DNA from 2 places in the Kitasatospora sp. NPDC089913 genome. Region 1 is predicted to be linked to the other one. Evidence: riboswitches for the same ligand, from Rfam matches in the RefSeq annotation. Region 1 holds a riboswitch; the other holds the start of a gene.
The links. Region 1 has a riboswitch for cobalamin ahead of ACIPYS_RS13485 (cobalamin biosynthesis protein). Riboswitches for the same ligand answer to the same signal wherever they lie in the genome.
Positions count from the first base shown of each region.

Region 2: linked by a shared signal. The riboswitch ahead of ACIPYS_RS29460 (peptidase) and the one ahead of ACIPYS_RS13485 (cobalamin biosynthesis protein) in region 1 are both predicted to bind cobalamin.

Region 1 covers NZ_JBIVGI010000007.1:78,706-92,999, reverse strand. Annotated here, with positions in the region: gene ACIPYS_RS13525 (hypothetical protein) at 1-620, shown strand, start outside; gene ACIPYS_RS13520 (response regulator) at 617-1,465, shown strand; gene ACIPYS_RS13515 (sensor histidine kinase) at 1,462-2,763, shown strand; gene ACIPYS_RS13510 (M6 family metalloprotease domain-containing protein) at 3,017-4,498, opposite strand; gene ACIPYS_RS13505 (cobyrinate a,c-diamide synthase) at 4,716-6,167, opposite strand; gene cobO (cob(I)yrinic acid a,c-diamide adenosyltransferase) at 6,231-6,836, opposite strand; gene ACIPYS_RS13495 (putative cobaltochelatase) at 6,843-9,020, opposite strand; gene ACIPYS_RS13490 (cobyric acid synthase) at 9,017-10,531, opposite strand; gene ACIPYS_RS13485 (cobalamin biosynthesis protein) at 10,528-11,499, opposite strand; cobalamin riboswitch at 11,602-11,801, opposite strand; gene ACIPYS_RS13480 (helix-turn-helix domain-containing protein) at 12,065-12,811, shown strand; gene ACIPYS_RS13475 (S9 family peptidase) at 12,981-14,096, shown strand.
Region 2 covers NZ_JBIVGI010000023.1:142,610-156,903, forward strand. Annotated here, with positions in the region: gene ACIPYS_RS29400 (hypothetical protein) at 101-520, opposite strand; gene ACIPYS_RS29405 (hypothetical protein) at 687-1,148, opposite strand; gene ACIPYS_RS29410 (SRPBCC family protein) at 1,311-1,691, opposite strand; gene ACIPYS_RS29415 (hypothetical protein) at 1,946-2,170, shown strand; gene ACIPYS_RS29420 (hypothetical protein) at 2,425-2,868, opposite strand; gene ACIPYS_RS29425 (hypothetical protein) at 2,865-3,140, opposite strand; gene ACIPYS_RS29430 (STAS domain-containing protein) at 3,492-3,875, opposite strand; gene ACIPYS_RS29435 (RNA polymerase sigma factor SigF) at 4,418-5,446, opposite strand; gene ACIPYS_RS29440 (glycosyltransferase) at 6,040-7,257, opposite strand; gene ACIPYS_RS29445 (NAD(P)-dependent oxidoreductase) at 7,519-8,577, shown strand; gene ACIPYS_RS29450 (hypothetical protein) at 8,760-9,482, shown strand; gene ACIPYS_RS29455 (hypothetical protein) at 9,529-9,999, opposite strand; gene ACIPYS_RS29460 (peptidase) at 10,058-11,191, opposite strand; cobalamin riboswitch at 11,296-11,435, opposite strand; gene ACIPYS_RS29465 (M4 family metallopeptidase) at 11,738-14,294, opposite strand, start outside.

The DNA.
Region 1 (14,294 bases):
CCGGGCAGGACATCACCGCCGTCGACGTCCGGGCCCTGGTCGCCAAGGACCCCGGCGTCACCCAGGACGAACGGCGGGTCCTCGAACCCTGCGCGGGCTGCGAGTTGCGCGCCCCCGAGTACCGCGACCTCACCGGGGACGGCCGGCCCGAACTGCTGCTCGCCGTCGGCCTCGCCGACACCGTCGTGCTGCACGTCTACACCGCCTCCGGCGAGCGGCTGCTGCCGATCCACCGGGTCTCCCTGGTGAAGGGGTTCGGCGCCGAGACCGTCGGCACCGACCTCTGGCTCTACGAGCCGACCGCCTCCTTCCGGACCGGGCGCCTCTACCACTGGGACGGGGTGCGGCTGGCCCTGACGGACCAGAAGGTGGAGGGCATCGGGCCTACCCAGGAGCCCGAGCCGACGCCGTCGGTCGCCGAGAAACCCGTGGTGGAGAAGCCGCCCGCCCCCCGCCCCAGCGCCGGCAACGGGGACCTCTCGCTCAAGACCGTGCCCACGGCCCGGCCCTCCGGCCCCCAGACCCCGGCTTCGGACGCGGCGGTCGGCAAGCAGCCGCTGCCCGCGCCCGTCCGGCCCGGACCGCCCACCGCCACACCCCTCCCGGAGACGAAGCCATGAGCCCCACGGCCGCCGGCCACCCCCGCATCCTCATCGTCGAGGACGACGAGGTGATCCGGGAGGCGACCAGGATGGCGCTGGAACGCTACGGGTTCCCGGTCGCCACGGCCGCCGACGGTCTGGAGGGGCTGGAGATGTTCCACGCCGTCCGGCCCGACCTGGTCCTGCTGGACGTGATGCTGCCGCTGCTCGACGGGGTCGGGCTGTGCCGCCGGATCCGGGAGGAGAGCCAGCTGCCGATCCTGATGATGTCGGCCCGCACCGATCCGGTGGACGTGGTGTCCGGGCTGGAGGCGGGCGCGGACGACTACGTGGTCAAGCCGTTCGAGAGCGCCGTGCTGGTCGCCCGGATCCGCACGGTGCTGCGCCGCGTCCGCGTCGTCCCGGCCGAACCGGCGCCCGCGGCCGTCGCCGCGCCCGCCGCCTTCCCCGCGCCCGCGCCCGGACTCCCCGCGCCCGCCTTCCCCGCGCCCGGACTCCCCGAGCCCGCGCCCGGACTCCCCGCTCCGGAACCCGGGGACGTCCCCGCGCCCCCGGCACCCGCCCCCCGCACCCCCGTCCGCAGCTTCGACGGCCTGGAGGTCGACACCGACTCCATGGAGGTCCGGGTGCACGGCACCCTCGTCCCGCTCACCCCGACCGAACTGCGCCTGCTGCTGGAGTTCACCGCCGCCCCCGGCATCGTGCTGGAGCGCGCCGTCCTGCTGGAACGCGTCTGGGACTACGAGTGGGGCGCCGACACCCGCGTGGTCGACGTCCACGTCCAGCGGCTGCGCGCCAAGATCGGCGGCGGCCGGATCGAGACCGTCCGCGGCTTCGGCTACAAGCTGAGGCGGGCCGAATGACCCTGCGCCGCCAGATCGCCACCGCCGTCGCCGCCATCTCCGTCCTGGTCGCGGTGGCGGTCGGGCTGCTGGTCCACCAGGCGATGGTCCGCCAGCACGTCGACCAGGCCAGGGGCTCCGCCCTCACCACCCTGGACGCCGCGCTCGGCTCCTACGAGCACAACGAGGAACTCACCGGCGGCGGCCGTCGGCACGCCGCCCTGGACGACCCCGGGCTGCCGCCCCGGCTGCGCGCCCTGGCCGCCGAGGGGCGACGCGGGTCGCTGCTGGCCCCGGGCCCCGAGGGCGAGTCGGTCTGGGCGGCGGCACCGGTCCGCGGCGGCGGCGAGGTGCTGTCCGTCCGGATCGGCTTCGCCCAGGACCGGCAGGCCATCGCGGACCTGGACCGGATCGTCCTGCTCGCCGTCGTCGCCTCCGTCTTCATCACGGTGCTGGCGGGGGTGCTGGTCGCGGACCGGATCAGCCGCCGGCTGCGGACGGCGGCGACCGCCGCCCGGGGGATCGCCGCCGGACGCACCGACACCCGGATCGGCGAACTCGTCGACGGCCGGGACGAGGTGGCCGACCTCGCGGCGGCGGTCGACCTCATGTCGCGGGAGCTGCACCGGCGGCTGGAGGACGAGCAGCGGTTCACCGCGGACGTCGCGCACGAGCTGCGCACCCCGCTGACCGGGCTGGTCACGGCGGCCGAACTGCTGCCGCCGGGGCGGCCCACCCAGCTGGTGCAGAACCGGGTGCAGGCGCTGCGCGCCCTGGTCGAGGACCTCCTGGAGGTGTCCCGGCTGGACGCCGACGCCGAACTGCCGGACCTCTCGGCGGTGCCGCTGGAACGCGCGGTGCGCCGTACGGTGGCGCTGACCGGGCTGGAGGTCGAGGTGGAGATGGCGGCGGACGCCTCGGTCCGCACCGATCTGCGCCGCCTGGACCGCATCCTCGGCAACCTGCTCCTGAACGCCGACCGCCACGGCGGCGGCCCGATCCTGCTGCACGTCGACGGCCACCGGCTCACCGTCCGCGACCACGGCCCCGGCTTCCCCGACGAACTGCTCCGCGACGGCCCCCAGCGCTTCCGCACCAGCGTCCGCGAGCGCGGCCGCGGCCACGGCCTGGGCCTCACCATCGCCCAGGGCCACACCCGCGTCATCGGCGCCTCCCTGACCTTCACCAACCACCCCACCGGCGGCGCCGTCGCCACCCTCCACCTCCCGACCGATGCCGATGCCGATGCCGAGGACGGTCCCGCCCCCGGTGAACACGCGCCCCCGGTGAACACCCGTCCCCGTGACCCGTCCCCCTGAGCCGTCCCGGCGTCCGGGACGGCTCAGGGGGACGGGACCGCCGCCGCTGCCCGGGCCGGCCTCTCGGTCCGTACCGGAGCGGCCGCGCCGGAGCCACCGGCGGGGCCGCTGCCCGGAACGGCGGGCGGGGCGGCGGTCGTCCCGGTCCGCTCCGGGGCGGCCCACGGTCGTTCGGACGCTCCCGGAGCGGAGCGGGTGGTCCTGTTCGACGGCTCGGTCGAGCACTCCGTCGACGTTCACCCGACGGTGACGCTCACTCGACGGTCACGCTGACCTCCATCCGGTCGTCCCCCGGGGTCCCGGCGACCTCGATGGTGACGCCGCTCCAGGCGCCGCCCGGCTCGTTCAGCGCCGGGGTGCTGTGCTCGCCGAGCAGGTTGTTGCCGAGCGACGGGTAGAGGTCGTCCTGGTCGCCGCGGTTGGGCACGAGGGAGTCCGCCAGGTCGCGCCGCCCGTCGGCCTGCATCAGCTCGATGGCCAGGCGGTTCTCGTCGTTGACGTTGTCGACGGACTCGTCCACCACGTAGACGGCGATGCCCTGGTCCGGGAGGAACTCGTCCTGGCCGCTCTGGCGGCGGTACTCGACCACGAGGTACTGCTTGGGGTGCATCCGCGGGCTGCGGACGGTCAGGATGTCGCCGCCCTCGGAGACCGGGCGCAGGGCGATGTCCTTGGTGGTGCTGGTGATCCGCTGCGGGCGGGTCCAGTCGTGGAACATCCGGAGCATGCCGTTCGGGTACACCGGCCGGTCGCCGGCGTGCGCCTGGTCCGGGCCGCCCCAGGAGCCGGAGGCCATCAGGCAGTAGTCGCCGAGGCCGTTGGAGACGGCCTCCACCCTCGGGTCCCCGGTGTCGTAGAAGTCGGCCCAGCGGCCGGCCAGATGGCCCCACTCGTGGCAGCAGACGCCGACCCGGCAGTCCTCGGGGACGGTGAGGAAGGTGGGGACGGTCAGGCTCGAATCGGTCGGGAAGCCGGGCTGGAAGGCCCACTTGGCGCTCCACAGCGCGTCCGGCCGCTGGACCTTCGGGACGGCCTCGGCGCCGCGGCCGGCATGGACGACGAACAGCGCCGTGACGGCGCCCTCGCCCAGGACGTCCAGCTTCTCGGGGAACGTCACGCCGTTGTCGAGGGCGAGCTTCACGGCTTCGGCCGCCATGCCCACCTCGTTCCGGGGGAAGGCCCCGGAGTCCTGGCCGGACATGTGGTTGGCGTAGAAGGAGAGCGGGTTCGGCAGCCGGAACCAGCCGTGCACCTCGCCCTGGACGTCGATGCCCCCGGCGGCCGGGGCGGCGGGGTCGAAGCCGCTGACGCGGCGGTAGTAGTCGCGCATCGAGCCGGTCGGGAACGTTCCGGAGCTGAACAGCAACTGCTCGAAGTGCTCGACGGTGCGGGCCGGGTCGTGCGGCTGGTCGGGGAAGTCCACCAGCAGCACCAGGGTGGGGACGACGCCCTTGAGCTTCTCCGACGGGTGGTCGATGAGCTGGGCGTCGCCGCGCGGACCGGGCCGGACGGCGCCGTCGTCGAGGCCGACGACGTTCTCGCCGCGCCACTGGGTCCGCAGCACGCGGTAGTACTGGGCGAAGGAGATGCCGTCCGGGAGGCGCCGGGAGTCGATCAGGTCCCGGTACTCGTCATGCAGCTCGTCCAGCGCGGCCGGTGACAGCGGGACAGGGCACGGGTGCGGACGGTCATGGGCGGTGGGACGGTGATGCAGCGGGGTTAAGGTGTAACGCATGGTGACGGCTCCTTCGAGCCTGCTCGCCCCGCCGGGGCGTGTTCGGCGCCCCGCCGAGTGGGCGGTCGCCGGCAATCGGTCGGCTCGCCGAAAGGCGGTCGGGTCTGGCCGGTACCGGTTGCGAAAAGGACGATATGCGGTTGTCTGTCCCTATTCTGACGCTCCGGACGGCCAAAGCACCAGACCCGAAGGGCCGTCGGACCGGCCGCCGGCCCGCTCAGCCGGCCCGGTGCGCGGCGGCGGCCGCAGTGAAGGAGGCGGCGAGCTGCGGGTATCCCGCCCAGTGCAGGTGCAGATACGAAGCGTGAATGTTCGGCGCCCCCGGCGCGCCCGCGAATCCCTCGGTGCGCGGGCCGTCCGGCAGTCGCCAGCCCCAGGCGGGCCGTTCGCCGGCGCCGGGCTCGCAGACCGTGCGGTGGAACTCGTGCCCGCGCAGCCGCGCGCCGGTCGGAGCCAGCACCGAGTCGTGCAGCGCGACCGCCTCCCGGTACCCGAGCGTCAGCCGCTCGGTCATCCGGGCCGAGGTGTCCAGCACTCCGCACATCGGCAGGCCGTCCAGCTCCCGCCCGAGGTAGAGCAGTCCGGCGCACTCGGCCGCGACCGGTCCGCCCGCGGCGGCGAACGCCGCGATCGCCGCCCGCAGTTGCCCGTTCGCGCTGAGTTCCCGGACGTACAGCTCGGGGAAGCCGCCGCCGATCACCAGGCCCGCCGTGCCCTCCGGCAGGGTGTCGGCGTGCAGCGGGTCGAAGGGCACCACCTCGGCGCCGGCGGCGGTCAGCAGTTCGGTGTTCTCGGCGTACGAGAAGGAGAACGCCGCACCCCCGGCCACCGCGATCCTCGGCCGCGCCGCACCGGAAGCCGCACCGGAGGCCGCACCGGAGGCCGGACCGGGGGCCGCACCGGAAGCCGGACCGGGGCCGGCGGCGACCGCGGCCACCTCGCGGGCCGGGTCCCACGGCTGCGCGGACAGCGGCGGTGCGGTGCGGGCCAGCGCCAGCACCGCGTCCAGGTCCACCGAGGCGGCGACCAGTTCGCCCATGTCGGCCACCGCCCGCAGGGCCTGCGCCGAACGCTCCACCGCCGGGATCAGCCCCAGGTGCCGGGAGGGCGTGGCGACCGCCGCCGAGCGCCGCACCGAGCCCAGCACCGGCACCCCGGAGCCCTCCTCCAGGGCCTCGCGCAGCAGCAGTTCGTGCCGGTCGGAGGCGACCCGGTTGAGGATCACCCCGGCCAGCCGGACCTCCGGGTCCCAGGAGGCGAAGCCGTGGACCAGCGCCGCCACCGACCGGGACTGCGAGGAGGCGTCCACCACCAGCACCACCGGCGCCCGCAGCAGCTTCGACACGTGCGCGGTGGACGCCAGCTCGCCGCGCCCGGAGGCACCGTCGAACAGCCCCATCACACCCTCGACCACCGCCACGTCCGCCCCGGCCGCGCCGTGCAGGAACAGCGGTGCGACCCGCTCCGGCCCGCACATGAACGCGTCCAGGTTGCGGCCCGGCCGGCCGGCGGCCAGGCCGTGGTAGCCCGGGTCGATGTAGTCCGGGCCGACCTTGTGCGGCGAGACCGCCAGCCCGCGGGCGGCGAGCGCGGCGATCAGGCCGGTGGCGATCGTGGTCTTGCCGGCGCCCGAGGAGGGCGCCGCGACGACGAGACGGGGGATGTTCACGGTGCTGCTGCTTCTCTCGCTGGTACTACCGGGACGCGCGGCGGGTCCGACGGACCCGGCGCGCTACCACTCGATGCCGCGCTGGCCCTTGCGGCCGGCGTCCATCGGGTGCTTGACCTTGGTCATCTCGGTGACCAGGTCGGCCGCGTCGGTCAGCAGCTCCGGCGCGTACCGGCCGGTGATGACGACGTGCTGGCTGCCCGGGCGGTCCTTGAGCACGGCCACCACCTCCGCCGGGTCGATCCAGCCCCAGTGCATCGGGTAGGTGAACTCGTCCAGCACGTAGAAGCGGTAGGTCTCGGCGGCGAGGTCGCGCTTGACCTGCTCCCAGCCCTCCTTGGCCGCCGCCTCGCTGTCCAGCTCCATCTCGCCGGTGCGCTGGATCCAGGACCAGCCGGAGCCCATCTTGTGCCAGTCGACGGTGCCGCCCTCGCCGGAGGCGCCGAGCACGCGCAGCGCGTTCTCCTCGCCGACCTTCCACTTGGCGGACTTCACGAACTGGAACACCCCGACCGACCAGCCCTGGTTCCAGGCCCGCAGGGCCATGCCGAACGCGGCGGTGGACTTGCCCTTGCCGGGCCCGGTGTGCACGGCGGTGATCGGCTGGGTACGGCGCTGGCGGGTCGTCAGGCCGTCGTCGGGAACGCTCTCGGGGACACCCTTGGGCATGTCGGCTCAGGCCGCCTTTCGCGAAGCAGGAGAAGCAGAGGAAGCAGAGGAACCAGAAGCGGAGGAAGCAGAGGCGGAGCCGCTCGGACGGTTCCCGCCGCGGCTGTCGCGGACCAGTGAGGCGACGCCGTCGGCGCGCAGCTCGTCCAGGGTCACGGCGGTGGCGCGGAGCCGGTCGGCCAGGGTGCGGGCCAGGCCGAGCCGGACCGGGCCGGACTCGCAGTCCAGCACCACGCTCGCCACGCCCTGCCCGGCCAGCAGCCCGGCCGCCCGGTGCGACCGCGCGACGGCGTCCCGCGCGCCGGTGGCCCGGCCGTCGGTCACCACGACCAGCAGCGGGCGGCGGTCCGGGTCGCGCAGCCGCTCGACCCGCAGCACCTCGTGCGCCCGCAGCAGTCCGGCCGCCAGCGGGGTACGGCCGCCGGTGGGCAGCGACTCCAGCCGGGCCGCGCCGACCTCCACCGAGGAGGTCGGCGGCAGCACCAGCTCGGCGTCCGAGCCCCGGAAGGTGATCATGCCGATCTTGTCCCGGCGCTGGTAGGCGTCCATCAGCAGCGACAGCACCGCGCCCTTGACCGCGGTCATCCGCTGCCGGGCCGCCATCGAGCCGGAGGCGTCCACCACGAACAGCACCAGGTTGGACTCCCGCCCCTGGCGCACCTGCTCGCGGAAGTCGTCCTTGTGCAGGACCAGGGCCCGGGAGGACCGGCCGCGCGCCAGCTGGTGCGGGGCGGCGGCGCGCAGGGTGGCGCTCAGGTGCAGCCGGGCGAGCCGGCCGCGCGGGCGGCGGGCCCTGATGGTGTGACCGCTGTCGGTCTCGGCGGGGGAGCGGCGGCCCTGGGCGCCGCGCCCGGTGCCGTCCACGGCGAACAGCCGGGTCCGGTACGGGTCGCCGGCCGCGACCGGTGCCGTCTCCCGGGCGGGGGACGGCGGCTGGAGCGGGACCGGCTGCGGGGCCGGGGCGTCGTCCTGGGCCGGGGCGTCCGGCGCCTCGGCCGTCGGGCCGTCGGGGCCGTCCTGGCCGGACGGCTCGGGTGCGCCGCCGCCACCGCCGCCGTCGGGGCCGCCGTCCTGCGGGCCGTCACCCTCGGGGCCGTCGCCCTCGGGACCGCCCTCCGGGTCCGGGTCCTCCTCGGGCTCCTGCGGCGGCTGCGGCTCCTCGGGCTCCGGCTCGGCGTGCTCCTCCAGCACCCGGTCCAACTGCTCCTCGTCCAGCCCGGGGGCGTCGAAGGGGTTGCGCCGCCGCCGGTGCGGCAGCGCCAGCCGGGCGGCCTTGCGGACGTCCTCCGCCAGTACCTCGGTCCGGCCCGCCCAGGCGGCCAGCGCGACGGCGGTCCGGGCCATCACGATGTCCGCGCGCAGTCCGTCCACCTCGAACGCCGCGCAGACGGCGGTGATCTGCCGCAGGGCGGCGTCGGTCAGCTCCACCTGCGGCAGCAGCTCGCGGGCGGCGGTGATCCGGTCGGCGAGCGCCCGCTCGTCCGCGGCGAAGCGGCCGGCGAAGGCGGCCGGGTCGGCGTCGTAGGCGAGCCGGCGGCGGACCACCTCGGCGCGCTCCACCGGCTCCCGGGTGGCGGCGATCTCCACCGTCAGGCCGAACCGGTCGAGCAGCTGCGGCCGCAGCTCGCCCTCCTCCGGGTTCATCGTGCCGACCAGCAGGAAGCGCGCCGCGTGCCGCACCGACACGCCCTCGCGCTCCACGTAGGAGCGGCCCATCGCGGCGGCGTCCAGCAGCAGGTCCACCACGTGGTCCTGGAGCAGGTTGACCTCGTCGATGTAGAGCACGCCGCGGTGCGCCCGGGCCAGCAGCCCCGGCTCGTACGCCTTGACGCCCTCGGACAGCGCGCGCTCGAGGTCCAGCGAGCCGACGATCCGGTCCTCGGAGACGCCGACCGGCAGCTCGACCAGCTCGGCCGGGCGCTCCGAGGACGTGCCTCCGCCGTGCGCGCCGTCCGGGCACTGCGGGTCCGGGCCGGCCGGGTCGCAGGCGAAGCGGCAGCCGTCGACGGTCGCGATGGAGGGCAGCAGCCCGGCCAGCGCGCGCACCATGGTCGACTTGGCGGTGCCCTTCTCGCCGCGCACCAGCACCCCGCCGACCGCCGGGGAGACGGCGTTCAGCAGCAGGCCGAGCCGCAGGTCGGCCATGCCGACGATCGCGGTGAACGGGTATCGGACGTCACTCATGCATGCTCCCCAGGGGCTCCGGGCGGAAGGAACGGCAGCGATCCGGCCGCCGGCACCCCGCCCTCGATCAGCTTCCACAGCGCGTCGGTGTCGGCGTGTTCCTCGATCAGTTCGCCCAGCCGGTCGAGCCGGGCCTCCCGCGCGTCGGTGAAGGAGGTGTCCGGCGCGGGGACGAACGCCCGGCCGGCCGCCGTCGCGACCTCGCGCAGCAGCGCGCGCCGGAAGCCGTCGTTCTCCAGCGCGCCGTGCCAGGTGGTGCCCAGGACGGAACCCACCCGGCAGCCGTCGAGGAACGGCTCGCCGCCCTCGACCGCGACGATGCCGTGGTGGATCTCGTAGCCCTCGACCCGCTCCCCGAACGCCTCGCCGACGGGCCGGCCGAGCACCTTCTCCACGCCGAAGCGCACGGACGTCGGCAGCAGCCCGAGGCCCTCCACCGGGCCCGCCTTCGACTCGACCTCGTCGACGATCGAGCCGGCCAGCATCTGGTAGCCGCCGCAGACGCCCAGCACCGGCAGCCCGGCCGCCGCCCGGGCCCTCAGCACCGGTTCGAAGCCGCGCTCGCGCAGCCAGCCGAGGTCGGCGACGGTGGCCCGGGTGCCGGGCAGCACCACCAGGTCGGCGTCGGCCAGCTCCTCCGGCCTGGTGGCCCAGCGGACCAGCACACCGGGTTCCTGGGCGAGCGCGTCCAGGTCGGTGAAGTTGGACAGCCGGGGGAAGCGCAGCACCGCCACCCGCAGCACGTCGGCGCCCAGCGGGCCGCGCGCGGCGGTCCGGTCGACGACGGTGGACAGGTCGAGCGAGTCCTCCGCGTCCAGCCAGAGGTCCGGCAGCATCGGCAGGGTGCCGAGCACCGGACGCCCGGTCAGCTCCCGCAGCATCTCCAGCCCGGGGGCCAGCAGCCGTGCGTCGCCGCGGAACTTGTTGACGAACCAGCCGGCCACGTGCCGCTGGTCCTCCGCCGACAGCAGCGCCAGCGTCCCGTACATGGCCGCGAACACGCCGCCGCGGTCGATGTCCCCGACCACGACGACCGGCAGGCCGGCCGCGGTGGCCAGGCCCATGTTGGCGATGTCCCGGTCCCGCAGGTTGATCTCGGTGGGCGAGCCGGCGCCCTCGCAGACCACCACGTCGAAGCGGCGGCGCAGGTCGGCCAGGCACTCCAGGGCGCGTTCCAGCAGCAGCGGCTTGCGTTCGCGGTAGTCCAGCGCGCCGACCTCGGCGACCGGGCGGCCCAGCAGCACCACCTGGCTGCGGCCGTTCGCGCCGGGCTTGAGCAGCACCGGGTTCATCGCCGCCTCCGGCTCGACCCGGGCGGCCTGCGCCTGCATCACCTGGGCGCGGCCGATCTCGGCTCCGTCGGCGGTGACGAAGGAGTTCAGCGACATGTTCTGCGCCTTGAACGGCGCGACCGAGACCCCCTGCCGCGCCAGCCAGCGGCAGATGCCCGCCGTGACCACGCTCTTGCCGGCGTCCGAGGTCGTCCCGGCGACCAGCAGTGCCTTGCTCATGCCCGGTACCTCCGCTTCCTGATCAGCGCCGCCCGCAGCAGCAGGTGCCCGGCGACGGTCGTACCCAGGGCCAGCGCGCCCACCCGCCGGGAGAGCACGCAGGCCCGCTCGATGTCGTCCACCCCGACCGGGCGCAGCCCCTCGCCGAGCACCGGCCGGTGCTCCGTGCGATCGCCGTACCGGAGCGTCCCGCCGAGGCGGACGCCGACCGCGCCGGCGAAGGCCGACTCGGCCTGGCCGGCGTTGGGGCTGGGGTGCGCGGAGCCGTCCCGCCGCCAGATCCGCCAGGCGGTGCGCGGTTCGGGGGCGGCGGCCACCGTCAGCAGCGCGGTCAGCCGGGCGCCCGGCCAGCCGGCCACGTCGTCCAGCCGGGCCGAGGCCCAGCCGAACCGGGCGTAGCGCGGCGAGCGGTGACCGACCATCGCGTCCAGGGTGTTCACGGCGCGGAACGCCAGCAGCCCCGGGGTACCGGCCAGGCCGCCCCAGACCAGGGCGTTCACCACGGCGTCGGCGGTGTTCTCGGCCACCGACTCGACCACCGCGCGGGCGATCTGCTGCTCGTCCAGGGCGCTCGGGTCGCGTCCGCACAGGTGCGGCAGCCGTTCCCGGGCCGCCGTCAGGTCACCGGCCGTCAGCGCGCGGCCGACGGTGCGGGCCTCCCGGGTCAGCGAGGTGCCGCCGAGCACCGTCCAGGTCGCGGCGGCGGCGAGCGCGGCCCGGCCGAGCGGCCGTCGGGCCAGCAGCCGGTCGGCGGCCACCGCGCCGGCCGCGACGGCGCCCACGCACAGCGCGGTGTAGGCGGTGCCGGCCGCGCGGTCGTCGCGCCACAGCAGCCGCTCCAGCCGACCGGCCGCGCCGCCGAAGCCGGCCACCGGGTGGCCGCGGCGCGGATCGCCGAACCGGGCGTCGGCCAGGTACCCGGCGACGGCGCCCGCGCCGAACGCGGCGGCCCGGGTCAGCGGGCGCAAGGGAGGGCGGGTGGCGCGGTCGGCGGAGTGCTCGGGGGGAGGTCCCGGCCCGGCGGGGCAGCCTGCATCGCGTGCGTGTCCTCACTCAGGGTCCGCGCCCTGGATCGACGTACCGGGGGCGAGAGTCTCCTGGCTCCCGGGTCGGACGCGCTCCCGGGCCTTCCGGCGGCCGCTGACGGCCCTCCGTGGCTGAACTCCGGTCGTGCTCCCCGGTGACAGTGGCGGGACCGCGCCGGACTCGCACCGGCTTCCTCTGCTTGCCTCCGTAATGGCTGAAGGATCCCATCACGGGCCCGAAGGGGGAGTCAACCGAGGTCGCGGAGGGGTTGGTCACACGCCGGGGCCCTCCCGGCGGCCGCCCCCGTGCCCGCCCCGGCACCCGCTCGGCACCCGTCCGCCACCCGCCCCGGCGGCCCGCCGTGCCCCGTCGCTACCTCCGAGGCCGCCCGCCGCCGGACCGCGCCCCGCTGTGCGATCCTCCACCCCCGCCGGGCGGCGCGCCCGCCCCGCTTCGTGCGTTCGTCGGCTGGGGCACCACCCGGCGCCGCGCCTACCGTCGGGACCCATGCGACCCCAGCGCTCCCACCTCTTCGCACGTCCGGCCCGGTCCGCCCCGCCCGCCCCGCCGCCCCCGGTGCCGTTCTCGCCCGCCGCCGTCCGCGCCCACCGCGCCGCCCTCGGCCTGACGCCCGAGCAGGTCGCCGAGGGGATGGCCGCGCACGGCGTCCGGCTGCTCCCGGCCCACGTCCTCGGCTGGGAGAACGGCGGTCCGCCCCCCGGCGAGGAGGAGTTCCTCGCCCTGGCCCGGGCGCTGTGGTGCCCGCCCGAGCAGCTGATGGGTGTCCGCCCGGCGAGCCTGCGGGACTTCCGGCTCGCCCGCGAACTGAGCCAGGACGGCGCGGCCCGCCGGATCGGCGTCCCGGCCGGGGAGTACCGGCGGGCCGAGGTCACCGGCCAGTGGGACGGCGACGCCGAGCCGACGGCCGCGCTCGCGCACGTGCTGGGCCTGACCCTGCGGGAGCTGGTCGCGGCCACCGGCCGCCGGGAGGAGCTGGACCGGCGGCTGCGGCGCTGCGTGGACGGCCGCTGGCAGGCGCAGGTCGGCGCGATCGTCCGGATCGTGCCGGTGGACCGGGCGGACCTCGAGGCCGTCCTGCCCGTGCTCCAGGACGAGCGGCAGGTGCCCGCGCACTGGGGGTCCGGCGGCTGGGGGCCCGCCGAGGGGGCGGCCGCGCCGTCCGCGGCCGGGGGCCCGCCGGTCGAGCACTTCTGGGAGCTGCTGGCCCGACGGGAGCCCGCGATCCCCGTGTGATCCGGCGTTCGTTCTGGCACTCTCGTTCTGACGATCCCGGTGCGGCCCTCCCCGCGCGGCAACCCGTACGGCCGTGTCCTGCTGGCCCGGCCGGGTCGCGGCCAGTGGACTGGGCTGTGACGTGGGTCCGGACACCGGTCGGCCCAGAACCGAGCAGCGGGGAGCGAGTATGCGTTGGGGAATCGCGGCCACCGTGGCGGCCGCCGCGGTCGGCACCGGGGCGGCCGTCCTGGTGATCGGCCGCCGGGCCTCGGAGCGGATGGTCCGCCCGGCCGGGGCCGCCCGGGAGCGGACCGGCCCGGTCGTGGTCCAGAGCCTGGGGGCCGGGCGGATCACCTTCACCCGGAGCGCGGAGAGCGAGCGCCCCGGGCGCTGGGCCGTCGAGTGGGGGGAGGACGGGCACGCCGTCGTCGAGGAGGTCCTGCACCGCGACGAACGGGGCGTCACCCGCCGCCTGGTCCGCGCCGACCGTGGCACCCTCGCCCCCGGTACCGAGGTCCGCTTCACCCCGCGGGTGTACCTCGGCGACCCGGCCTCGGCCCTCGGCCTGACCTTCGGCGAGACCGCCGTCGAGGGGGAGCTGGGCGCGCTGCCCGCCTGGTGGCTGGACGGCAAGCGCGGCACCTGGGTGATCCTGGTGCACGGCCCGGACGCCGACCGCGCCCAGGTGCTGCCCGTCCTGCCCGTGCTGCGGCGGCTCGGCCTGCCCGCGCTGGCGGTCAGCTACCGGGGCGACGCGGGCGCGCCGGCCTCCCCCGACGGCCTGGGCCACTTCGGCGAGACGGAGTGGCGGGACGTCGAGGCGGCGATCCGGCTGGCCCTGGACGGCGGCGCGGGCCGGGTGGTGCTGTACGGCTGGTCGCTGGGCGCCACGATGGCCCTGCAGGCCGCCGCCCGCTCGGACTTCGCCTCCTCGGTCAGCAGCCTGGTCCTGGACTCCCCGGTGCTGGACTGGCCGGCCACGGCCCGCCGGGGCGCGGCCAGGGCCGGGTACCGGGGCGCGGCCGCCGAACTCGGCGCGCTGGCCGCCGAGGGCCGGACCGGCGTGGATCTGGCCGACTTCGCCCGTCTCGCGGAGGGCACCGACCTGCGGGTGCCCACCCTGGTGCTGCACGGCCCCGACGATCCGGTGGCGCCGTTCCGGGCCGCCGAGCGGCTGGCCGCGAGCCGTCCGTCCCTGGTGAACCTCCAGGCCTTTCCCGGCGGCGACCACGCCGCGCTGTGGAACACCGACCCGGACCGCTACTCCGAGACCCTGCGCCGCTGGCTCACGCCCTTCTGCTGAGCCGCCGCCCCCGTCGCCCCCGCCGCCCCGGCTCCGACCCCGCCGGGTGCTCCCCGCCGCGTCGCGCGGGGCCGGGGAGCCGGGGGGAGCGGGTGAGCGGCCGGCGGACGGAGGGCGGCGCGCGGGCCGCCCGGGACCCCCTCCGGACCACCGGCCCCTCCGGGCCGCCCCACCTGGCATGGACCCGCCACAAAGATC
Region 2 (14,294 bases), on a different contig from region 1:
CCGTGCCCTGCCCCGGTCGTCCGGGTCGGGGCGACGGCGGCGCTCCGGAGGGGGCGCGCCGCCGTGCGACGCGTGGGAGGGGCTCCGCCGGGCAGCGGTCTCAGCGCCGCGGGCCGCCGTTGGGCGGAGCGGCGTACGTACCCAACCCGAGCGACCGTTCCAGCTCGTCGATGCGGTCGCGGCAAACGGCATGGCGTTGCGCCGCCGCCGCTGCCTCCCGGCCCTGCTCCCGGGCGAACAGCACTCGGCGCCCCACCGTCCGGACCGCGAGCGCGGGCAAGGAGAGCGGCCGGATCAGGCCGGTGATGAGCGAGAGGCATTCGGCCTGCGGTCGTTCACTCAGTTCGAACACGGCTGCCGCAGCCTGCTCGCTCGGAGCGGAACCGGCACCTGGTCCAGGACCGGGCGCAGGAGCACGACCCGCCAGGAGGTAGCGATTGCGCAGAACGGTGAAAGCCACCTTCGTGGTGACGGCAGCTCCGGTGCAGTGGACCGCGACGGCAAGGACGATGAGCCACATCCGCGTGCACGCCTCCTCGGTGAGCCGGCCTCGGGCACCGCCCGTCTGCCCGGTCGTCCCCGGATCGAAACAGGCGTGCGACGCCGGCCGTAAGCACCGCCGCGGCGGGCCCGTGACGCGGCGCGCCCGGGGCCGGGCGGCGCTCGCCGTTCGACGGCGGCCCGGTTCACGGGGCGCCCGGGTCCGCAGGACCGTCCGGTTCGTCCCCCACGCCGTCCAGGTCGCCGTAGCGGGCGCGCCACTCCTGGGCCCGGGCGTTGTGCCAGTCGACGCCCTGCTGGGCCTGGTCCTCCGACAGGCCGCTGAGGGCGGCGACCACGCCGAGCGGCACCGGCTCGTCGTAGTCGGCCAGCGTGCGGCAGACCTTGGCCGCGTACTGCTCCTCGGGGACGAACGGACGGCTGCGGTAGACCTCGACCAGCGCGGCCAGGTGCCCGGCCGAGCACGCCGTCACCACCCGCCTGCCGTCGAGCTCCGGATCGGAGACGTGGACGGCCGAGGAGTCGGGGACGATCGCGCTGAGCAGGTCCTCGGCGAGGACCGCCAGGCCGCAGTGGTCGCAGATGTCGTACGCGGACGCGTCGGCCGCGCCTGCGCCGACGTCCGCCGGGGGTTCGTTGTGCTCCACGTCCGGCGCCTACCCGGGGAGCCCGCGGACAACCACCGGGCGCGGGGCGCGGAGCGGCGCGGCACCGGAGGCAGCGGCAACACGGACACGGGCAGGGCGAGGCACGACGGCACCCCAGTCCGTACGGGACCAGGGGCGGTGTCGCGGCGGCCGTACCGGGGCTCAGCCGGGGGTGATGCGGCCGCGCCGGCCTCCTTCCGCCCGTCCCCGTTCCTCGACGAAGTCCTTGAACCGCCGCAGGTCGCCCTTGACCCTCCGGTCGACCCTGCCCATGGCGGAATTGGCCTTCTCGGCCAGGCCCTCGGGCTGGAACTCCATGGCCAGGCTGACCCTGGTGTGCACGTCGTCGATGCTCCTGAAGGTGACCACGCCCTTCTGGTCGACGTCGCCGTCGACGGTCCGCCAGGCGATCCGCTCGTCCGGGAGCTGGTCGACGATCTCGGTGTCGAACTCGCGGCTGACGCCCCCGACGCTGGTCCGCCAGTGGTTGTAGGCGGCGTGCAGCGGCACGTCGACGTCGACCGATTCCTTCACCGTGCTCATCCGGTGCCTCCCTGCTGGTTGTGGTGCCGGTGGTGCTGCGGATCGGGGCCGGACACGTCCGGCCCCGGCCGCGCGCCTGCCCCGACGTCCCGCCGGTAACCCTCGGGACCCCGGCGGGTCCAGCGGTCTGCCCCGGCCACGGGCACGCCAAACCTCCGCAGTCGGGAAACGCCCCAGTGGGTGACACCCGGTGGCCGCCCGGCCCGGCCCGGGATTGCATGGGAGAGCCCCAACCCCTGCTCAGGGAGGCAGTCGTGTACGAGATGTGGGCCGAGACCGATGCGGCGGTGGAGCCGTCCGGTCTGATGTGGCACGTGGTGTCGAAGGACGACGCGTCGACGGCGCTCTGCGGGCAGTTGCTGGAGCTGTCCCGCCGGGTCGTGCCGAACGGTGTGGAGACGCCGATAGGGGCGCCGGACCGCTACTGCGATCCGTGCCTGGTGTCGGTGCGCGAGACCATGGCGGCCGCCGACCACTGAGCGTCGGCCACTGAGCGCCGGCCACGGAACACCGACGGCGGAGCACCGACGGCGGAACACCTACCGCTCGCCGTCGGCCGCTCGGCCTCGTGCGCCCGACATCGGGCGCGACGGCCCCGGCCGGGGGGGCCGTGCGGACAGGTCCGGCCCGCCCGCGCCTCCCGTCACGGGTTTGTCCGCGCGCCGGGCGGCCAGCCGCCCGGCATGGACACCCGGCCGCTGGCCGACGCGCTGAACGGCGTGCCGTTCGGCCCCTATGGGTCCGCCTCCTCGAGGTGGTAGAGGGAGCGGTGCACCAGGTACTCCCTGGCCTGCCGGCGCTCGCCCTCCGTGAGGAGGTAGACGGACGGGCCGCCGCCGCCCGTCGCGCTCAGCATGTCCTCGACCAGGTCCGCGAGCGGCGGGACCGGCCCGGCCTCGGCGCGGAGGGCGGCCAGGAAGGGGCGTTCCGGGGACTGCCGGAAGGCCAGCAGTCCTGGGTCCCACTCCCAGTCGGGATGCGCGCCGGGAAGGCGCCGGTCGTGCAGTTCGTAACAGAGGTGGAGGGCCAGTTGGTGGTCCTGGCCCCAGGGGTCGCCGCCGGCGGCCGGTGCCGGCCGGGCGGTCCCGTCCGGCGGACCGGCGGAGACCAGTTCCAGCACCGCCACGGAGAGCGGTCCGCGGGCCGCCGGCGGCAGTCGCCTCGTCGCCGTCCTCATCGCCGGTCCGCCCCGGCGGCGGAGGAGCCGGGAGCTCCCGGTCGGTCACCGCTCCCGGCCGACCGCCGCAGCAGCAGCCCGGCGCCGCCGAGGGCCAGCAGCCAGCCGCCGATCAGGGCCCACAGTACGGGCGCCGCGTCGGTGGCGAGGCCGGCGGCCAGCAGCACCAGCGGCAGAAGTCCCAGGGTCGGCAGCGCCCGTGGACGCGCTCCGCTGGTGGCCGCCCACACCCGCCCGCGTACCGCGAGCGCCCGGGACCGCGTCCCGGCCACGATCCGTCCTTGCCGCCTCATCCCCGCCGACCTCCCTCTCCGCCTACGCGGTCCGGTCCCCCGCCCTGCGGCTTCCCCGAAAGGCGCCCGGCGAACGTCGGACCGCCGTTTCGCCGTGGCATCGCCACGACCTGCACACAAGCACGCACGGCACGGCAGCCGCCACGCGGGGCGTCGGCAGGCGATTAGGCGAGCGGGCAGGCGGAGGGCCGGGCAAGCAGTAGGGAGCAGGCGGCCAGGAACGGCACGGGCGGGTCGGGCACGACACGTGCAGGTCGGGCACCGGCGGGGCAGGTCCGACCGGTGCCCCCGAGCGGGACGTTCGACCGTCGCGGCGCGGTCAGGGCGCGGTCACGGCGGCAGGCTCTCGCGGAGGGTGAACGCGTCGATGGCGCCGGTGAGTTCGAGGACGCGGCGGACGATCGGCCGAAGCCGGGCCAGCTCGATCCGGGTCTTCCGCTCCCGTGCCCCGACCGCGGCGTCGAGGAGCGCGGACAGGCCGGTGGAGTCGCAGAACGCGAGGTCGCCGCAGTCGACCAGGAGCACGGTGCCGGGGGTGGCCGGAGCGCGGTCGAGTGCCTCGCGCAGCACCGCCACCGTGTCGAGGTCGAGCTCTCCGTGCAGCGAGAGCACGGTGCCGAGGGCCGACGGCCGGGTGCGGACGGTGAGTCCGACCGACTGGTCCGGGGCGGCCGTGACGGCCCCGGGGGGCGGGCGGGGCGGGCGGCGGGTCATGACGGATGCTCCTGTTCGTTCGCGGCGGCCGGTCGGGCGCGTTCGCAGCCGGGCCCGGCCCGTGCGGCGGGTCCGTGGATCGGTGCGGGGTCCAGGCGCTTCGGTACCGGGCGGCGCGCACCGTCGGCGGCCGTGGTCATCGAACCGCCGGTCGCGGCGAGCGCCGGGGAACGCCGGAGCGGACGCTGCGGACGCTGCGGACGCTGCGGACGCTGCGCACGGCGCGGCCGACGGCACACGTGGCGGGCGCCGAAGGTCAGGCTGCCGACAGGTGCCTGCGGAGACGGTCGGAGCCGCTCCGGAACGCGGTCGGGAACCTCCGCTGCCACCGCGCTCTCCTCTCTCGTACCGACGGCCCCCCGCAGCGCGGGTATCCGCTGCGGGGGGCCGGAAACACGAGGAAGCACCGGAATTCCCGGTCGGAGGGTCTGCTCCGTTCCGTCCGTCGGATACCGGGTCGGCGCCCTCCGGACTCCCGGGGTGCGGCCGCCCCGCCCGGAGTCGGCCGCCCGGAGTCGGCCGCCCGGACCAGCCTCGTGGAGTCAGCCTCGACCCTGCTCCGAAGAGGACCCGGGACCGTCCGGGTCGTCGCTCCAACCCGCCGCGTCCCGGTCGTCCAGCTGTTCGCGCAGGTGGGCGAGGGTGGCGGAGAGCAGCCTGGACACGTGCATCTGGGAGACCCCGATCCGCGCGGCGATCTCGGACTGGGTCCGGTCCTCCCAGAACCGCATTTCGAGCACCGTCTGCTCGCGCCGCGGCAGCTGCCGGAGGAGCGGCCGGACGGCGGTGCGGAAGTCGGCGAGCTCGATCCCCGGATCGCACGAGCCGAGCCGGTCCAGCAGCGCGCTGCCCGACTCGTCGGTGTCCTGCTCACGCGGGGCGTCGAGGGAGTTGGGCCGGTAGACCCGGCCCGCGATCAGACCCTCGACCACCTCGTCGACGTCGAGGTCGAGCGCCTCCGCGATCTCCTCCGGGTGCGGCAGCCGGCCGAGCTCCTGCTCCAGCCGGTCCGAGCCACGGGCCACGGCGAGGTAGCACTCCTGCATCCGGCGCGGCACCCGGACCGGCCAGGAGGTGTCCCGGAAGAAGCGCTTGATCTCGCCGGCGATGGTGGGGATGGCGTAGGTGACGAACTCGACGCCGCGCCCCGGGTCGTAACCGTCGACGGCCTTGATCAGGCCGACGGTGCCGACCTGGAGGATGTCGTCCATGTCCTCGGGGCGGTGACGGAAGCGGCCGGCGATGAACCGCACCAGCGGCATGTTCAGCTCGATGATGGTGCCGCGCACGTAGCTGTACGCGTGGGTCTCGCGGGCCAGGCCGGCGAGGCGGTCGAAGAGCGCGTCGCTCAGCTCGCGGGCCTCGGTCTTGCCCATGGCCCGCAGCTGCGCCTCGCTCGGGCGCGGGGGCAGGTCGGGCGGCGGGTCGGCCGGGTGCCAGGGCGACGGGATGTCGGTCGGCGGGACAGCGGTGGCGTCCTGGGGGACGCCGTCGGCGGCGGCGGGCAGGGCATCGGGGGTAACGGGCGGCGGGTCGGTCCGACGGCCGACGTCCGACATCGTTGTGGACACGGCGGTTCTCCTGGGCAGCGGGAACGCCTCGGACCGCGAGAGGGTAGGGCGTGATCGCCCGCGCACTGCGGCCCCTCTTCCCGAAGACCTCTGCCCGGCTTCTTCAAGCGACGGTCCAGGTGGCGCCCTGTGCGGGCGCGGGAACGGCGTGCGGTGCTGTGCGACCGCTCCGGTGGTTCTGGTACCCGACATGGAGCGGTTCATTCTGATTTGTCGGCTTGAATGTTCTCCGGTCCTCGATGTTTCCCGGCCCCGTTCCACCGGGGTCTGTTGCAGGCTCGGGTCCGCACACCGTGCGTCACCGGGCGTCGGGCGTCACCGGCAGTAGGCCGGACGGCACGCCACGCGTCACCGGACGTCGGGCGTACCCGCTCGTCCCGCCCCGGCCGGGCGGCGGTCCGCCCGCAGGTCGCCCTCGATCTCCGCCAGGATGCGGCGTTCCCGGCTCGACAGGCCCGGTCCGTCCATCACGGCCACCTCCGCACCACGGTGCTCACCCCCCGGACACCGGGCGGGTGCCCGGGCCGCGGCACGGCAATCCGGCCGGCGACCCCGAGTACCCGGGTCCCGCGCCGCACCGGCCCGGGGGCGGGTCAGCACCCGTCGAGCAGCAGGCGCGCGGCCACCTCCGCGCCGTCGGTGCGGACGGCGGCGGCCACGGCGGCGGCCCGCCCCCGGGTCCGCGGCGCCAGGACGGTCCGCAGCGCGGCGGCGACCGACTCCGCGGTCGGAACGGCCGTGTCGTGCACCGCCCCGATGCCCAGTTCGGCGACCCGGGCGGCCCAGTACGGCTGGTCGACGATCTGCGGCACCACCAGCTGCGGCGCACCCGCCAGGGCGGCCGCCGTGGTGGTGCCCGCGCCGCCGTGGTGCACGACGGCCGCGACTCGGGCGAACAGCGCCCGGTGGTTCACCTCGCCGGTCACGAAACGGTCGTCCGGAGCGCCGTCCCCACCCGCCGACAGTTCCGCCCAGCCCCGGCCGACGACCACCCGGCGGCCGGCGGCGACGGCCTGCTCGACGGCCAGCCGGGCGACGTCCTCCGCCCCGCGCATCGGCATGCTGCCGAAGCCCACGTACACCGGCGGCTCGCCCGCGTCCAGGAAGGCGGTCAGACCGGCGGGCAGCGGGCGCGGGTCCGGCAGCAGCCAGGCGCCGGTCTGCACCACGTCGAGGTCGGCCGGCAGCCACGGGCCCAAGGTCGGGTCGGTGGCCAGCCAGGGCCGCCCGGTCAGGACGTGGTCACGGACGTTCTCCACCACCGGCAGGCCGACCGCCGTCCGGTGCGCGTTGACCGCCCCGCCGAACAGCGCGTTCATGCTCTCGACGTCCAGCTCCCACAGCTCCGTGCTGTCCGCCCCCGCGGGCGGCGCAGGCCGGCCCGGGTACTGGAACGGCGGGTGGTGCGGCGACGGCAGGACGGTGGGCTGCAGGCCCGCGTAGACGAACCGGGCGCCCGCCGTCTCCGCCGCCGCCCGGGCACCGGCCGCGCTCGGGAACAGCCCGGTCGCGACGACCGCGCCGCCCGCCGCCGCCTGCCCGAGCACCGCCTCGTAGGACGCCGCCGTCAGCCGGGCCACCCGGGTGGGGAAGTCCACCGGCGCCGCCGGGGCCGCACCGGTCACCAGCGCCCGCACCGGGTCGCCCACCGGCACCACGGGGACGCCGAGCGCGGCCGACCGGGCCGCGAACTCCTCGTCCGAGGGCGCGCAGAGCCTTGCGTCCGCGCCCAGTTCGCGCAGTCGCACCGCGAGCCCCAGCATCGGCTCGACGTCCCCCCGCGACCCGTACGTCGACAGCACCACACGCATCCCGCCCCCTCCCGCCACACCTGTTCCGGTTTCGACGGTGATTCTCCGACGTCCCCGGGGCCTTGCGGCAAGCCCCCGGGTGCGCGGTAGCTTGGCAGCGGCAGTGATCATCAATCAGCTCCCGCGCCCCTCGTTGCAACCGCACCGCGCCGCACCGTGCCGCGCCGTGCCGCACCGCGTCACGTCGCCCCGCGTCGCCGTGCGTCCGTGGGGATCCGGCCGGGGCAGAACGGGGGCCCGGTGGGGCGGAACGGGGGCCCGGTGGGACGGAACCGGATCCTGTTGCTGGACGCGGCGCCCGGGGACCTGCTCCGCGTGGAGCTGGAGCGGCTGCTCGGCCACGGCCTGGAGGTCACCCTGAACCTGCGGCGGGTCGCGGACCCGGCCCGCGCCCGCTACGACTGGGACGGACGGGTGGCCTTCACCGACTTCGACCCCTTCGACGAGGCCGCCCTGATCGCCGCGACCCTGCGCGACGGCGGGCACCGGGCCGTCAAGTCCCGGGCCGGGGTGCCGATGCGCGCCGGGTTCCTCGCCGCCACGGCCGCCGGCACGACCGAGGCGCTGAGGGTGATCGGCCGGGCCGGAGCGGGCACCGACCACGTCGACCTCGGCGCGGCCGCCCGCCTCGGGGTCGCCGTGACCCACACGCCCGGGTCCAACGCCGACGCGGTCGCCGAGTTCGCCCTGGCCCAGCTGCTCGCCCTGAGCCGGGACCTCGTGCAGCACAACGCGGCTTCGCACCGGGGCGACTGGCGCACTCCGGCGTCACCGTCGCGGGCCCTGTCCGAACTGACCCTCGGCATCCTCGGCCTCGGCCGGACCGACCGCGCACTGGCCGGCCGGGCCCGCGCCCTGGGCCTGACCGTCCTCGGCCTCGGCCGCGGCCCGGCGGCCGAGGAGGACGGCGTCCGGCGGGCGGGCTCCCTCACCGAACTGCTGACGACCAGCGACGTGCTGTCCGTCCACCTGCCGCTCACGGCACGCACCCGGGGACTGATCGGCCGCCGCGAACTGGCGTCGGTGCGGCCGGGCGCGGTCCTGCTGAACACCGCCCGGGGCGGGATCGTCGACGAAGCGGCCCTGGCCGACGCCCTGCGCGATCCCGGGCACCCGCTCGCGGCGGCGGCCGTCGACACCTTCGAGCACGAGCACGCCGCTTTCGCCTCACCGCTCTTCGGGCTCCCGAACGCCCTGCTGACGCCGCACGTCGCGGGGATGACCCGCGGTGCCATGGCCGAGGCCGCCGTCCGCTGCGCCGACCACGTGGCGGCGCTGCTGGCCGGTCGGCCGGAGGGCGTGCCGGTGGCGACGGGCTGACGAGCTGACCGGCTGACCGGCTGACGGGTCGTCGGTTCCGACCCTGCCGTTCGGCAGGGGTGGAGCCGCCGGGCGAGCTCGGTAGATGTGCCGATCGGTACATGTGCGGGTGGGGGTGCCGCGACCAGGATTGGGGGCATCGAGAGGGCGGCCGACGGGGCCGCCGGGGAGGGAGACCCACCATGTTCCGCATTCGTACCCACAACCGTGCCGCCGTCCGGACCGCACGTGCCGCTCGGGCTGCTCGGACCGCACGGGTTGCCGCTGCCGCCGGGCTGGCCCTCGCCGCCCTCTCGGGCGTCGCGCCGGCCTCCGCCGACACCCTGTCCACGGACGGCGTGTCCACGGTTTCCCTGTCCGGCGAGTCCGGGCCCGCCGGCCGGGGCGACCGGCCCGAGCGGACGGCGAGCGTCAGCGGCAGCGCCCGGATCTCGTACGCCTTCTCCCCGGACGACGAGATCCGGTTCACCGTCGACGCCCGCGCGAAGCCCTACTCCCGCCCCCTCCCGGGGACGAACTCGCCGAACGGGCTGCCCACCGATGCCGTGGGCACGGTCCGCTACTCCCACCGCGTGGCCGCCACCGGCGAGGTCCACAGCGCCGAGGCCGAGGTCGACTGCCTGAGCACCGGCGGCCCGGTCGCCACCCTGACCGCCGTCATCGGCTCGGACACCGAGAACCGCAAGGAGCGGATCGGTCTCAGCGTCTACCAGGGCAGCGGCCGCGACGGCGCCCGCCTCGGATTCTCCTGGGGCGTGGCCAATCTCGACCTGGACGCCGACCAGAAGCCCTACCAACCGGTGGTCGGCACCTGCATGGCTCCGGCGCCGTTCGCCCCGGTGCTGCAGGGCGGTTTCACCGTCCACCACGTGGAGTTGGAGGCCCCGAGGACGCCCGGCCGGTAGGGCGCGGTCCGGGCCGGACCGCGCCCTGGGGAGAGCGGGGCCGGGGTCAGGGCGCGGTGATGCCCGGCTGGGCACCGGCGCCGAAGGACCAGCCCTCGACCTCGCCCGGGGCCGGGTTGTAGGAGCCGGCGCCGAGGCTGCTGTAGGACCACGGGCCGCCGTGCGGGGCGTGCCAGTACGACCAGTAGGCGGTGCCGGTGGGGTTGGTGCAGGTCGTCGGCAGGGCGTTGATCTTGCAGACGAAACCCGGGAAGCGCGGGTGGAAGGAGTAGGAGAAGCCGGCGCCGGTGATCGCGGCGAGGCCGCTCGCCGGGTCGCCCGGGGCGCAGCCGGTCTCGATGCCACCACCGAGGGCGGTGAAGTCGACGACGACGGTGACGCCGGAGGTGCCGGAACAGGCTGCGGCCTGCGCCTGCGGGGCGGTCGCGGTGGAGACGCCGAGCAGGCCGGCGGTGAGGGCCGCAGCGGTGGCGAAGGCGCCGAGGGTACGGCGGGCCGGGTGGACGGAGGTGGTCATGGGCGTGCTCCTGGGGTGTGGCGGGCGGCAGTGCGGGTCACGGGCGGGCGGGCGACCGTCAGGGGCGCACGGCCGGGGCCGGGCAGGCCAGGGTCGGGGCGGACGGGCGGGCGCCGTGGGCGCTGAGGCCGGCCAGGCCCTGGCCGGAGAGGCCGAGGACGGCCTGAGCGGTGGCCCGGGCGGCGTTGGCGGGGTTGAAGCCGCTGGCGTCGTAGGCGACGGCGCCGCGCACGGAGGGGTCGGCCGAGCAGCCCTGCTGGAGCTTCACCAGGCTGCTCCAGCCCTTGAGGCCGCTGATGAACCGTCCGCCGGGGAGCAGGGCGGAGGTGGCCAGGCCGGTGCTGTTGGCGTTGGAGGTGGTGGCACCGGCCGCGGCGAAACCGCCGTCGGTGTTCTGGTGGGCCGTCAGCCAGTCCAGGCCCGCCTTGGCCTTGGCGCTGCGGCCGGTGGCGGCGAGCGCCTGGGCCGCGAGCGCGGTGGCGTCGGCGTCGGCGGTGCAGGTGGCCTGCCCGAAGGAGACCGGGAAGCCGCCGTCGGCGCACTGGGCGGCGGCCAGGAAGTCGACGGCCGGGGCCGGTACCCCACCGGGGGTGCGCTGGAGGGCGATCAGGGCGAGGGACTGGCCGAAGGCGTTGCTGTAGTCGCCCCACTGGGAGCGGTCGGAGAAGCGGCCGCTCGGCGTCAGCAGGGAGCGCAGCCGGGCGGGCAGGTCGACGCCGCCGAAGGCCGACGGGGTGGCGCCGCGCACCTCGACGACCAGCAGGAGCTTGGCGGTGGCACCGGCGTAGGCCTCGGTGGTGCCGTCGCCGAGGTAGCCGCTCAGGATGTCGGGGCGGGCGAGCCAGGCGGTGGCGCGGGCGGCGGCCTGGTCGGCGCTGCCCGCGGCGGCGAAGGCGAGCACGGCGTCGATGGTGAGGCCCTGATCGGGGTAGGCGGTGCCGTCGAAGACCGACTCGAAGTGGTCGCCGTTGACCAGCTGGCGCGCGAGCCAGCCGGCCGCGGCGGCGTCAGGACGGTAGGTGGTGGCGTTGTCGCCGGAGGCCGGGGCCGCAGCGGTGACGGCCGGCGCGGTGACGGCCGGGACGGGCGCGGCAGCCTGGGCGGCGGTGGCGGCGGGGAGGGTGGCGGTCAGGGCCAGCGCGGATATCGCGAGCAGGCGGAGCGGGCGGCGGCGGAGCGCGGAGTCGGACATGCGAGGCCTTTCCGGGCCTGGGCGCACGGGCGACCGCCGGCGACCGCGCGGGACGGACCGCCCGACGGCTCCGGGAGCCCCTGGCCGCAGACCACGACGGGAGGAGGGGACACGCCTCCGCCGACGGGTACTCGGGCTCGCCACCGACTGCCGTCGGCGGCCTACCGTTGCGGGTCAGCGCCGGAATTCGACCGGACTTCCCCCGACGGCGGAGTCAGAACATGACGGCTCATGATGTCGGCTCGGCCGAGAGAGGGTCAAGGCCGGTTCGAGGTCGGATCGCCGTCGCCGGGTCTCGGCTGACAGGACCTCAGCGGCCCGGGCCGCCGGGACCGGCGGGCGGTGGTCCGTCACCTGGACCGCACAGGCGGGTCGTCGGTACCAGCACTTCGGCGACGAGCCTGCTGCGGCGGGAGCGGCGGTCCGGTCACGGCAAGGACCCGCCCGGCTGCCGCAGGGATGCGGCGGCCGGGCGGGAGACCGGGGCGGACGGGGGCCGGGCTTCGGGGTCGAGAGCCCTTGGGTCCCCGGGGCAGCCGCCTTCGGTCAGCAGGTGCCGGCCGCGCGCTCGCGCACGACGAGGTCGGTACGGCCCGCCGTGGCGTCCAGCCAGACCACCCGGGTCCCCCGGTCGGCCACCGGGGAGTACTGGCCGCCCCGGTTGCAGGACATCCGCTCCGGGGTGCCGCCGGTGAGCGGGAGCTGCCAGAGCTTGGGCAGGTCCGTGTTCCTGGTGCCGCCCGTCACCGGGCGAGCGGCTTCGGCGAAGGTGACGGCCCGGTCGGAGGCGGTGAGGCCGGAGATCCGGCGCGGCTCGGTGCCGGTGCCGAGCCTCGGGCCCGCGGGCAGGAGGTCGCTCACCCCGGAGCCGTCCAGCGCGCCGGAGCGGATCGTGCTGCCCTTCGTCCGGTCGAAGGGGGTCTCGACCCACAGCAGCCGGCCACCGGCCAGTCGGGTGCTGCCGACCTCGGTCCCGGCGGCGGCGTTCGCGTCGTCCACCACGTACTGGGCGACGACCTTGCCGGCGGCGAGCGAGTAGACCGTCGGCGCGCTCACCGTCCGCTCACCGACCTGCCAGCTCTCGGTCCAGGCGAGCAGGCCGTCCCGGAAGGCGAGGGCGGAGGCCCGGTGGCCCTCCGGCAGCGCGATCGGCACCGCCGGGGCGCCGGCGCGGGAGAGCACCGGCCCGCCGCGGCCGGTGGCGTAGTCCGTCATCAGGAAGGCGACGTCCCCACCGGAGACCCGGACATCGCCGAAGTACTGGTTCGCGCCGCGCTGGACGCTGCGCGCCGGGCCACCGTCGAGCGGCCGGGCCAGCACCTCCATGCCCCAACCACCGTCGGCCCCCGGCCCCATCGCCACCCACGCGGCCGTCGTACCGTCGGTCGCGGGCCAGCCGTGCGAGCGGCCGTCCTCCGCGCTGAGCCGGGCGGGCTCGGCGGAGCCGGCGACGGCGCCCGTGTACACGGCCATGCTGCCCTTGGCGCCCTCGCCCGCGGTGGCCGCCACCCAGCGGCCGGCCGCGACGTCCGGCGCCACGCTCTCGGTGGAGAGTTCGCGCAGCAGCGGCCGGCTGTCCACGCCGATCCGGCGCTGCCAGCCGGCCTTGATCCCGTGGGCGTCGAAGGCGGCGGCCACGGTGCGGAGCCGGGCACGGTCGAGGCCGAGCGCGCGGCCCGCGGCGAGCACCGCGTTGCGGGCGTCGACGAAGTCGTCCAGCGGGGTGAGGTACTCGGCCAGCGCGCGGTAGACCAGACGGTCGGCGAGGAGCGGGTCGAGGGTGCGCCGGATGTCCCACAACGCGCCGGAGAAGATGGTGGAGTTGAGGTGCACGCCGCCGTTGTCGACCCCGGCGGGGGCTCCGACGTAGTCGGCGACGGTGGTGCGGCGGTCGTCCAGCCGGCGGTCGGCGCAGGCCTCGGGGGTGCCGGTGCGGCAGAGGTCCTCACCGAGCAGCGCGGCCCTGGGGTCGGTCATCGGCATGCCTCGGCCGGTCACCTCGATGGCGTTGCCGAAGTAGTCGGCGACGGCCTCGTCGAGGGCACCGGACTGGCCGAGTCCGACCAGCTCCGCGGTGTGCTTCACGACGCCGTGCGTCATCTCGTGGCCGGCCACGTCGCGCGCGGCGGAGAACGGGAGGTACTTGCCGCTGCCGCCTCCGTAGACCATCTTCCGGCCGTCCCAGTAGGCGTTGTCCAGGGGCTCGCCGAAGCTGGTGACGTTGACGACGGAGGTGATCGGTCCGCCCTTGCCGTCGATCCCGTCGCGGCCCAGTCGGTCGCGGTAGAAGTCGTACACGGCGGCGGCGTTGAGGTGGGCGTCGGTGGCGCCGCTGGTACCGGTGACGGCCGGGAAGTCGGTGGTCGGCGAGGCGGCGGGGTGGGCGTCGGCGGGCAGGGTGCTGAAGTCCAGCTCGTCGCGACCGGCCGCGTCGTAGGTGGTGACGGTGGCGGGGCGGGTGAGGTCGACGAGCTGGTAGGTGCCGTCCGGGAGTCGGCCGATGTTCACCCGGGCGGGGCGGCCGAGGGCGTCGGGCGCGGTGCCGGTGGCGGGTTCGAGGGCCGGGGCGGCGGCGGCCGCGTCGGGAGAGGTCGCGGCGGCGGATGCCGCGACGCCCGCCGCGACGCCCGATGCCGCGGCGCCCGGGACGTCGAGCGGGTACGGGGCGCGTACCTGGTAGGAGAGCGCGACCTCCCCGGTCGAGGCGTCCACGAACACCTCCTGCGCCTTCGCCGCCCACACCGCCGGGTCGCTCCCGCGCACGGTGAAGTGGCGGGCGAGCCGGCCGGCACCGCCGGGCAGCACCACCGGGCCGCGGTCCTCGGCCGTCGCGCCGGCGCGGGCCACCGGGTCCTGGACCGCGCCGATCGCGAGCCGTCGCAGCACCTCGTCCGGAACGCTCTGCACGGTCGGGGCGGTGAGTCCGGTGAAGTACTTGCCGCCGGCCGACTCGACCCGCTGTCCAGTGCCTTCGCCGACCAGGTGAACCAGGTACCGGGCCCCGAAGACGGGTATGCCGCCGTGCCGCTGCTCGAACCTGACGGTGCGCCGGCCGTCGGCGGCACGCTCCACGCCGGCTTCGACGAGCTGTCCGGGGTCGATC